DNA from 2 places in the Anaerobacillus sp. QJM3NY_17 genome. Region 1 is predicted to be linked to the other one. Evidence: riboswitches for the same ligand, from Rfam matches in the RefSeq annotation. Region 1 holds a riboswitch; the other holds the start of a gene.
The links. A riboswitch is a leader RNA that binds a small molecule or an ion and turns the genes downstream of it on or off. The one in region 1 is predicted to bind lysine.
Positions count from the first base shown of each region.

Region 2: linked by a shared signal. The riboswitch ahead of AC0VYV_RS15640 (aspartate kinase) and the one ahead of lysA (diaminopimelate decarboxylase) in region 1 are both predicted to bind lysine.

Region 1 covers NZ_CM149685.1:2,541,959-2,547,574, reverse strand. Annotated here, with positions in the region: gene spoVAE (stage V sporulation protein AE) at 1-281, shown strand, start outside; gene spoVAEA (stage V sporulation protein SpoVABEA) at 287-865, shown strand; gene AC0VYV_RS13355 (spore germination protein) at 846-2,339, shown strand; lysine riboswitch at 2,386-2,573, shown strand; gene lysA (diaminopimelate decarboxylase) at 2,674-3,993, shown strand; gene AC0VYV_RS13345 (peptidylprolyl isomerase) at 4,086-4,523, shown strand; FMN riboswitch at 4,546-4,691, shown strand; gene ribD (bifunctional diaminohydroxyphosphoribosylaminopyrimidine deaminase/5-amino-6-(5-phosphoribosylamino)uracil reductase RibD) at 4,834-5,616, shown strand, end outside.
Region 2 covers NZ_CM149685.1:2,976,914-2,982,529, reverse strand. Annotated here, with positions in the region: gene AC0VYV_RS15650 (hypothetical protein) at 1-34, shown strand, start outside; gene uvrC (excinuclease ABC subunit UvrC) at 112-1,893, shown strand; lysine riboswitch at 1,973-2,161, shown strand; gene AC0VYV_RS15640 (aspartate kinase) at 2,406-3,641, shown strand; gene AC0VYV_RS15635 (YslB family protein) at 3,672-4,115, opposite strand; gene AC0VYV_RS15630 (succinate dehydrogenase cytochrome b558 subunit) at 4,424-5,032, shown strand; gene sdhA (succinate dehydrogenase flavoprotein subunit) at 5,107-5,616, shown strand, end outside.

The DNA.
Region 1 (5,616 bases):
TTAGATTAACGCCTGCTCATGTAATGTCATCTTTTGTGGTGACTGGAGCGATTCTTGACGGTTTTGGTATATACGATCGACTGATTGAATTCGCAGGAGCAGGTGCGACAGTCCCAATTACGAGCTTTGGGCATTCCTTGCTACATGGGGCGATGCAGCAAGGAGAGGAACATGGATTTATAGGCATTGCAATGGGGATATTTCAGTTAACTTCAGCTGGAATTTCATCAGCTATTGTTTTCGGATTTATCATAGCCATTATATTCAAGCCAAAGGGGTGAATGAATTGAACAAGCGGCGGGTTATTTTCGTTACTGATGGAGATCTTTACGCGCAAAAAGCAATTGAAAAAGTGGCTTCGGATATTGGCGGGAGATGCATTAGCCAATCAGCAGGAAATCCAACCCCGCTTGCTGGTTATGAAATTGTTTCCCTAATTAAAGAAGCTCCACATGATCCAATCTTTGTAATGTTTGATGACAGTGGTTTTCCGGGTGAAGGTTATGGAGAACTAGCGATGCAGGCTGTGGCTGAGGATGAAGATGTTGAACTACTTGGTGCGATTGCAGTTGCCTCGAGAACACACTTCTCTGAATGGACGAGAGTAGATGTTTCCATCGACAGGGATGGTGAATTAACGCATTTCGGTGTTGATAAGAATGGATTTGCTGATATGGAAGCTGGGAGAATAGATGGGGATACTGTATCTATTTTAGATAAACTGAATGTCCCAATTATTATAGGTGTCGGTGATATAGGTAAAATGTCTGGGCTTGATGATCCGGAGGTTGGGTCGCCTATAACATTGAAAGCCGTTCAAATTCTGCTTGAAAGGAGCGGTTTCTATGACAACAAAAATGAATAACAAACAAAAAATATTTAAAAAATTAAAAGAAAATGAAGACTTCTTGAAAAAATCAATTGGCATTGGGGAAAGTTTTGACGTAGGTGTACGTAAACTCAAGATTTTGAATAAAGAAATACAATTCTATTATTGTACTGGTTTATGTGATACATCAATCATTGTTGAAATCATGCGAGAATTGATGGAATTAGATGATCATCATCGCTTGACCGTTAAATTCGAGCAAGTTATCCATAATCATTTACCCCATCAGCAAGTAACAAAAGTAGAGACGTTCGATGAGGTCGTCGATCAAGTTCTTTCTGGACTGATCGCTGTATTTATGGAAGGCGAAGAGATTGCTTACATTATTGATGTTCGAAAGTATCCAGGTAGAACGCCTCAAGAGCCAGACACTGAGAAAGTGATCAGAGGTTCTAGAGACGGTTTCACAGAAAATATTATTGAGAATACTGCACTTACTAGAAGGCGTATTAGAGATGGTCGTTTGCGTAATGAAATATTTCAAATCGGAGAGCGTTCCAAAACGGATGTGTGTATCACTTATATTCAGGATGTAGCTAACCCAAACTTAGTTGAAATCATTAAGAAAAAACTAAAAGAAATTAATATTGATGGTATTCCTATGGCTGATAAAACTGTTGAAGAGTTTTTAGTGCATCAGGCGGGAAATCCTTTTCCACTTGTACGATATACGGAAAGGCCAGATGTAGCCGCATCCCATTTGTTAGAAGGGCATGTCTTGATTATCGTCGACACTTCTCCGAGTGTTATTATTACGCCAACAACCTTTTTCCACCATGTTCAACATGCAGAAGAATACAGGGAAGCTCCATTACCAGGTGCATTCTTGAGATGGGTCCGCTTTGGAGGAATGCTAGCAGCGCTATTGTTACTTCCCCTGTGGTTATTGGCGGTATATGAACCTGGGTTGTTGCCTAAATCGATTGATTTTATTGGGCCAAATGATGAAACGAATGTGCCGATATTTATTCAAATCATTCTTGCAGAAATTGGGATCGAAACACTGAGAATGGCCGCCATTCATACGCCTACCCCGCTTTCTACAGCGATGGGTTTAATTGCGGCTGTATTAATTGGTCAAATTGCCATCGATGTAGGATTATTTGTTCCAGAAGTTATTCTGTATGTTTCTATTGCGGCTATAGGTTCTTACGCAACGCCAAGTTATGAGTTATCAATAGCGAACAAACTAGTTAGATTATTACTACTTTTCCTTGTCTTTTTCTTCAGAGTTCCAGGATATATAATAGGCGTGACAGCTATTATTCTCTTCCTAGTCGCCTTAAAGCCATTAAATACACCTTATTTATGGCCATTCATTCCTTTTAATGCAAAAGCGTTTATTCAAGTGCTAATTCGCGTTTCTGTTCCTTTGACAAAATTGCGTCCAAGTATTACAGAGCCCCAGAATGAAACGAAGCAGCCGGACAAACCACTTGCCGAATCTTAAAAAGTATGATAATTTATTTCTTAATTGAATAGACCTCATTGAACGTAATGGGGATAGAGGCGCAAAACGAATGAGTAAGATATCTGAGCATAGAATGGAATGCGAAGACGATATCAGAAAGGTCAATTTGCCGAAGTGAGAAAGGACCCATCCTTTTCTTGCTGGGCTGCTGCTGAATAAGTTGCAGACTGTCACTGGAGGATGAATTTCTTTCAGTGGTGAGCTAATCCAACTCGTGAGGATACGGAGAAAACAGCCTATCTATAAAGTTGGCTGTTTTTCTTATTGTGTGGAGGGAGCTCGCATTTATATAAGCGAGAGGGGAGAAATGATTGTGAATTTATACGGTACATCTGCAGTTTCAGAAGAGGGGCATTTAACAGTTGGAGGGATCGATACGGTCCAATTAGGAAAAAAATTTGGCACTGCGTTATATGTTTATGATGTGGCTATGATTCGAGACAAAGCAAGGGCGTTTCGAAGTGCCTTTGAACGTGAGAATGTAAACTATCAAGTAGCTTATGCTAGTAAGGCCTTTTCATGTATGGCAATGATCCAACTTGCAGAAGAAGAAGGATTAAGTTTGGATGTTGTATCCGGTGGAGAGCTTTATACTGCTTTGAAGGCAGGTTTCCCCGTTGAGCGTATTCATTTTCATGGAAATAACAAAAGTGAATCTGAAATTAGAATGGCGCTTGATGCAGAAATAGGTTGCTTCGTTGTTGATAATTTTTACGAATTATCTCTCCTTGAGCAAATTGCAGAAGAAAAAAATGTGAAAGCTAATGTGCTGTTGCGTATAACACCAGGTATTGAAGCACATACGCATGATTATATTTTAACAGGCCAAGAAGATTCTAAATTTGGTTTTGATTTACAGAGTGGTCAGGTAGAACGCGCGATATTGGATGTAACAAAAATGAGTGCTGTTCATCTTCTTGGACTTCATTGTCATATAGGCTCACAAATTTTTGAAACAAATGGTTTTGTAATGGCTATTGAAAAGATTTATAGCTATCTTACAACATGGTATGATGCCTATGGTTTTGAGCCTGAAGTCCTTAACCTTGGTGGAGGATTTGGAATCCGATATACGAGTGAAGATCACCCATTACCAGTAGGGAACTACATCGAAGCTATGATTGAAACAATCAGAAATCAGGTAACAGGGCAAATGAACATGCCTGAGATCTGGATTGAACCTGGTCGTTCACTAGTAGGAGAAGCTGGAATGACGTTATATACGGTTGGTTCACACAAAAATGTTCCAGAGTTGCGACATTACCTCGCTGTAGATGGAGGGATGACGGATAATTTACGCCCTGCTCTCTATCAGGCAAAATATGAAGCCACAATAGCAAATCGAATGAATGAAGCAAAAGACCACCTATACTCTGTAGCAGGAAAGTGTTGTGAATCAGGTGATATGTTAATTTGGGATTGCCAGTTACAGCGAGCGATTGCTGGTGATACGATGGCTGTTTTTTCAACGGGGGCATATGGTTATTCCATGGCAAATAACTACAATAGATTACCAAGACCAGCTGTTGTCTTTGTTGAAAATGGTGAGGCCAACCTTGTTGTTGAGAGAGAGTCATACGAGGATTTAGTTCGACATGATTTGCCATTAAAACAAGCGATTATATCAAAATAATAGTTGAAAAGCATAAATGATATGGAACAGCTTCAGTCTGTGCTATAATGAAAGAGCTTTTAAGAAAATTGTTAGTGCAGGAGGATTTATTTATGAAAAAAGGAACAATTGCATTTGAAAATGGAGAAGTTATTGAAATTGAATTTTATCCAGAAGCAGCACCTAACACTGTTGCTAACTTTGAGAAGCTTGCAAATGAAGGTTTCTACAACGGTGTGAATTTTCACCGTGTAATCCCTGGTTTTGTTGCTCAAGGTGGAGATCCTACAGGTTCTGGAATGGGTGGACCAGGATATACAATTGACTGTGAAACAGAAGGTAACCCTCATAAGCACGTAGCAGGCTCATTGTCTATGGCACATGCTGGTAAAAACACGGGCGGCAGTCAGTTTTTCCTAGTTCATGAACCTCAGCCTCATCTAGACGGCGTTCATACCGTTTTTGGTCAAGTAACAGAAGGAATGGATACGGTCCTTCGCGTTAAACAGGGTGACGTAATGAAAGAAGTAAAAGTCTGGGACGAAGAATAGATCAGACTCTTAAAAACTTAATACTTTCCTTCGGGGTCGGGTGAAAATCCCAACCGGCGGTGATGACTAGCTTATGCTAGCTAAGTCCGTGACCCGGTTGCGTAAGCAAACGGTGGATCTGGTGAGAAACCAGAACCGACAGTATAGTCTGGATGGGAGAAGGAATAAAAGTGACCAATTTCCTTTTGAATCATAGATTCAAAAGGCTTATTTGGCATATACTTTTGCCTCCCGGGACAGCTGTGTTTTGGGAGGCTTTTTTTGTTCTCCTTCTCAACCAATAATGGAGAGTGGAACAGGAGTAAATACGATGAATCATACGGATTTTATGAAAACAGCGATCGATTTAGCTAGAAGTACGATAGGTCAAACGCGTCCGAATCCCTCCGTAGGAGCTGTCATTGTTAATAGTGGGCGTATCGTAGGGATGGGAGCTCATTTAAAGGCTGGAGAAGGCCATGCCGAAATTCAAGCACTCAAGATGGCGGGCAATCGAGCAAGTGGGAGTACTGCCTATGTGACACTAGAGCCATGTAGTCATCATGGAAAGACGCCTCCTTGTGCTGATGCTTTAATTCAAGCAGGAGTCAAAGAGGTATTTATTGCAAGTCAAGATCCGAATCCCCTGGTCGCAGGAAATGGTGTGACTAAACTAAAGAAAGCAGGCATAGCTGTCCATATTGGGCTTATGGAAGAAGAAGCCTTACAGCTAAACCGGATGTTTTTCCATTACATTACACAAAAAAGACCATTTGTAACGTTGAAAGCTGCTACAACGCTTGATGGCAAAATAGCAACTCATTCAGGTGATAGTAAATGGATTACGGGGGAAGACTCGAGAAAAGATGTTCATGCCTATCGTCATCAACATGATGCCATTCTTGTAGGTATTGGAACCGTCCTCTCTGATGACCCATCACTAACGACTCGTTTCGGTGAAGGGCTATCGCCGATTAGAATCGTGTTAGATCGTCAATTGAGGATGCCTTCTGACGCTAAAGTAATAAGTGATGAGAATGCAGAAACATGGATCATTACAACAAAACGAGCTGCGCTAAAAAATAAGCGATCTTTCCCAAAACATGTCCAAATC
Region 2 (5,616 bases), 430 kb from region 1:
TCATGACATTGTTTTATATGAGTTCTTAAGATAATAGAAAATTGAGGTAATGTGTTACAATGAGAGGGGAATATAGATACGCCTTGAAAAGGAGTAGTGAGGTGAGGCAGCATGGAACAACATCTTAAAAATAAGCTAGCAATCCTTCCTGACCAGCCCGGGTGTTATTTAATGAAAGATCGCCAGGGAACGATTATTTATGTTGGGAAGGCAAAGGTGCTAAAAAATAGAGTCAGATCTTATTTTAGTGGATCACACGATGGAAAAACGCAGCGGCTTGTAAGTGAAATACGTGATTTTGAGTATATCGTAACCTCCACAAATCTTGAAGCTCTTATTCTTGAACTTAATTTAATCAAAAAACATGATCCGAAATATAATGTGATGCTTAAAGATGATAAAAGCTATCCTTATATAAAAATAACGGCAGAAGAACAGCCCCGCTTAATTACGACACGTAAAATAAAAAAAGATAAAGGTAAGTATTTTGGTCCATATCCGAATGCTTATGCAGCTAGTGCAACAAAGAAGCTTTTGGACCGACTATATCCTTTACGTAAATGTCGTAAAATGCCTGATCGCGTCTGTCTTTATTATCATATAGGCCAGTGTTTGGCTCCATGTGTCAACGACGTCTCTAAAGAGCAAAATAAAGAGATGATTGACGGGATTACGCGTTTTCTAAACGGAGGTCACCAGGAAGTTAAAGAAGACATAGAAAGAAAGATGACCACAGCATCTGAGAATATGGATTTCGAGCGAGCAAAAGAGTTTCGTGATTTAATGTTTCATATTGATAAAGTTATGGAAGTGCAAAAGATCCAATCTAACGATGGTATTGATCGGGATATTTTTGGATATAGTTTCGACAAAGGATGGATGTGTGTTCAAGTTTTCTTTGTACGACAAGGGAAGTTAATTGAGAGAGATGTTTCACTTTTCCCTTTCTATAATGATGCTGAAGAAGATTTCTTAACTTATATCGGTCAGTTCTATCTTCAACAAAATCATCCTAAGCCAAAAGAAGTATTGCTTCCTCAGCAGGTTAATGCTCAAATGGTAGAAGAACTTCTACAAATTCCAGTTCACCAGCCAAAAAGAGGCAAGAAAAAAGAGCTTGTCGAGCTTACAATGAAAAATGCGACCATTGCCATTAATGAGAAATTTTCATTAATTGAACGCGACGAGAAAAGAACGATTGATGCTGTTGAAAACTTGGGAGAAAAGCTTAATATAGAAGCTCCGCTCAGAATTGAAGCTTTTGATAACTCGAACATTCAGGGCACGAACCCTGTATCCGCTATGGTTGTTTTTCTTGATGGAAAGCCAAAGAAAAATGAGTATCGCAAGTACAAAATCAAAACAGTGGAAGGACCAAACGATGTAGGTTCTATGAAAGAGGTTGTGAGAAGAAGATATTCAAGAATGCTTAAGGAAAATGGTCCGCTTCCTGACTTAATTATTATTGACGGCGGAATAGCTCAAATACAGGCGTCACAGGATGTGCTCGAGAATGAGCTTGGTCTGGACATACCGGTTTGCTCGCTGACGAAAGATGAGAAACATAAAACCTCTCATCTTCTTATTGGTGATCCTCCTGAAGCTGTTTATCTACCAAGAAATAGTCAGGAATTCTACCTGTTGCAAAGGATTCAAGATGAAGTACACCGATTTGCGATTACGTTTCATCGACAGCTTCGAGGAAAATCGATGCTTAAGTCAAGTCTTGATGATATTCCCGGTATCGGAGAGAAGAGAAAAAAGAAGCTGCTAAATCATTTTGGATCGATCAAAAAGATGAAAGAAGCAAGCGTTGAAGACTTACACAACGCAGGACTACCAATGAATGTTGCAGAGGAAGTAGTCGCTCGATTTGAAAGTCAATCAAATTAATTTGTAAGAACATGTTGCGGCATTCACGTAAGTTCGTTATAATGAGTGAAATTTAATAGTTCCACACTTCGAAAGTTGAAGTGATGGTAGAGGCGCAAAAACCAATAGTAAGCTTACTGAAGAGTGTTAAGACTCAGTGATAGGAGCTGAAAGGGGGATTTGCCGAAGTGGAAAGACGCTTATCCGTCTGAAGCTGGATCTGTATTGAATAAGTGCAGAGCTGTCATCCAATACCTACCCGGGAATTGGATGGAGAACTATCTCACAAAGGGACGTTTTCTTGGATTTGTTATGAAAACAACAGTGAGGTTTTTCTCATTGTTGTTTTTTTATACTTTAATAAACGCTTTACAAGTTTAAAGTATAAAAAATGAAGGCTATCGCTATTTCAATCTGGTGAGTGGCCGAGTTTTTTAATATCCATTTCGACTCTTAGTTAGTGAGTGTTTGTAACGTGCGATGATTACGCACTATGAGGGATAACGAGCTGCATGAAAGAAAGGATGGAGAGAGTGGGACTACGCGTATTGAAATTCGGAGGTACGTCTGTTGGAGATGTAGAGAAAATCAAAAATGTTTCCAAAAGGCTTATGGAAGCTGTAAATAATGGAGATGAGGTTGTTGCGGTTGTTTCAGCGATGGGCAAAACAACGGATGAGCTTTTAGGATTATCAAAAGGGATAACAGCTACACCGTCTGCAAGAGAGCTTGATATGCTTCTAACGACTGGAGAACAAGTAACAACAGCGCTTCTTTCGATGGCATTAAATGAAGAAGGGTACGATGCTATTTCATTAACTGGCTGGCAAGCAGGAATTAAAACAGAGTCGCTTCACGGCAATGCCAGAATCCTCGATATTGATGCATCACGTATGAATCAACACCTTGCTGAAGGGAAAATTGTGATAGTAGCAGGATTCCAGGGGCTAACTGATACGTCTGACATCGCGACGCTAGGGCGTGGTGGTTCCGATACAACAGCTGTGGCGATTGCAGCAGCTCTTAAAGCGGATCGTTGTGAGATATATACAGATGTGGATGGCGTGTATACGACAGATCCTCGATATGTGAAAGGTGCAAGAAAGCTTTCTACGATTTCTTATGATGAAATGCTTGAACTTGCTAACCTTGGGGCTGGTGTCTTACATCCTAGAGCGGTTGAGTTTGCAAAAAACTATAACATCTTGCTTGAGGTCCGCTCGAGCTTTACGAATGAACCTGGAACGCTAATTGAGGAGGTCGTATCAATGGAACAAAATTTGGTGGTTAGAGGTCTGGCTTTTGAAAGTAATGTAACAAAAATAACAATTTCAGGTTTGCCGAATGAGATTACAACACTTCCTTCCTTGTTCTCATCTCTTGCGGCAAATGGTATTAATGTAGATGTGATCATTCAAAGTACAGGAGAGAAAAATACAACGAGTATCTCATTCTCAATTGAAACAGCCTCTCTTGAATTAACTCTTGATGTGCTCCGTCGCATTAAAGTGAAACTTCCCTACGAACATATTTATCACGAATCAGAACTTGCTAAGGTATCCATAGTAGGATCAGGTATGATTTCTAACCCTGGTGTTGCGGCACAAATGTTTGAAGTACTTGCTGAACACGGGGTAGAAATGAAGATGGTGAGTACATCAGAAATCAAAGTGTCAACGATCGTTCCAGAAGATAAAATGATTTATGCTATTGAGTCGCTACACGATAAATTTCAACTAGATGAAAGAACCCCTGTTAAACAAATGTAATCAAAAAGGAGACCACATGTGGTCTCCTTTCTATTCAATCTGATCTTTTGGGTCCCATTTTACTGTGAATTGAATTTCATTCTTTTTATCAGTTTCATAGGCTTCAGCGATGCAACGAAGCATATTTTGATATTGTTCAGCAAGAAAACCTGCTTCTAGTTGATAACAAGCATTTCGACTAGTATTTCTTCGCTCAGTGATAAGAGCTGACTGAAGATCAAACGTTACTTCATTCTTTTTTTCTTGTGCAATTGATAATTTACCCCATCCAGCACGCTGAAAAAAATCCTCGATCTCTTCTCGAGTGGAGAGCGGGAATTGCCTAGCCATTTCTTTTCCAGTCCAATATAAAACAGCCGGCTGTTCACTACCAAGAAGTTCAGGAATAAGAACTTCTCTATAAAATTCATATCCAAAAGCAGTTGTTTCTATTTCATGACTATAATCAATCGAGTTTGTGCGCTTCTTAAACATAAATTCCTCCCAGCTTTTCTACAAAATAATTATAACGTTTTATCGACAAATCCTCCATAGCACCATAGATAGAATTTATATATATAGAAAGCGTATTCAATTGAGATATACGCAGGTGTTGCAAGGGAATTTTGAAAAATCTAAATGTACACGTTTTCTTGACGGTCCTAAATGATGGGAGTACAATGGGTATGTCACAATATAATCGACAGAAAGCGATGATTTCTGTGCATGCAAAGACTTCTTTATTAGAAAAAAATGCACTGGCAGATGGTAGCTTAACAACTTAAAAGGGGGACACACAAAACATGGCCGCAAGTCGAGACTTTGTAAGCCGAAAATTGCATTCGCTTCTAGGAGTAATTCCGCTCGGACTTTATGTTACTCAGCATCTCACTGTTAACTATTTTGCAACAAGAGGGCCCGAGGCGTTTAATGACGCAGCTCATTTTATGGAGAGCCTTCCTTACAGGTATTTGCTTGAAATTTTCGTCATTTTCTTACCGCTCTTATTCCATGCGATTTACGGTGTTTATATCGCATTTCAATCCAAAAACAACGTAAGTCGATATGGCTATTTACGTAACTGGATGTTTTATTTGCAGCGGATTTCTGGCGTTATCGTATTAATATTTGTAACTTGGCACGTCTGGCAAACGAGAATACAAGCTGCGATGGGAGCAGAAGTAAACTTCCAAATGATGGCTGATATCTTGTCTAATCCAGGAATGATGATCTTTTACATCGTTGGTGTACTTGGTACTGTCTTCCACTTCGCAAATGGCTTATGGTCTTTCTTTGTAAGCTGGGGCTTCACAGTAACACCAAAATCACAGCGTACGATGACATACGTAACAATGGTCATTTTCGTTGCACTTTCAGTTGTTGGCATGCGCGCATTATTTGCATTCGTTTAAGAAAGTGAACTGTCTTCACCACGTCTGATACATAACTTTCAGACAGAGCCAGCATTTAAGGGGGAACTGTTCTTATGAGTAAAGGTAAATTAGTGATAGTTGGAGGCGGCCTTGCAGGTTTGATGGCTACCATCAAAGCTGCGGAAGCTGGAATGCAAGTAGATCTTCTTTCCATCGTTCCGGTAAAACGTTCTCACTCTGTATGTGCGCAGGGGGGAATTAACGGGGCTGTTAATACAAAAGGAGAAGGAGATTCTCCTTGGGAGCACTTTGATGATACAGTTTATGGAGGAGATTTCCTTGCAAATCAACCTCCAGTAAAAGCAATGTGTGATGCAGCGCCTGGTATCATTCACTTAATGGATCGTATGGGCGTAATGTTTAACAGAACACCAGAAGGTCTACTAGATTTTAGACGCTTTGGTGGAACACAACATCATCGCACTGCTTTTGCCGGTGCAACAACCGGGCAACAGCTTCTATATGCGCTTGATGAGCAAGTTCGTCGCCATGAAGTAGCAGGCCTCGTTACAAAATATGAAGGATGGGAATTTCTCTCCGCTATTTTAGATGATGAAGGTGTA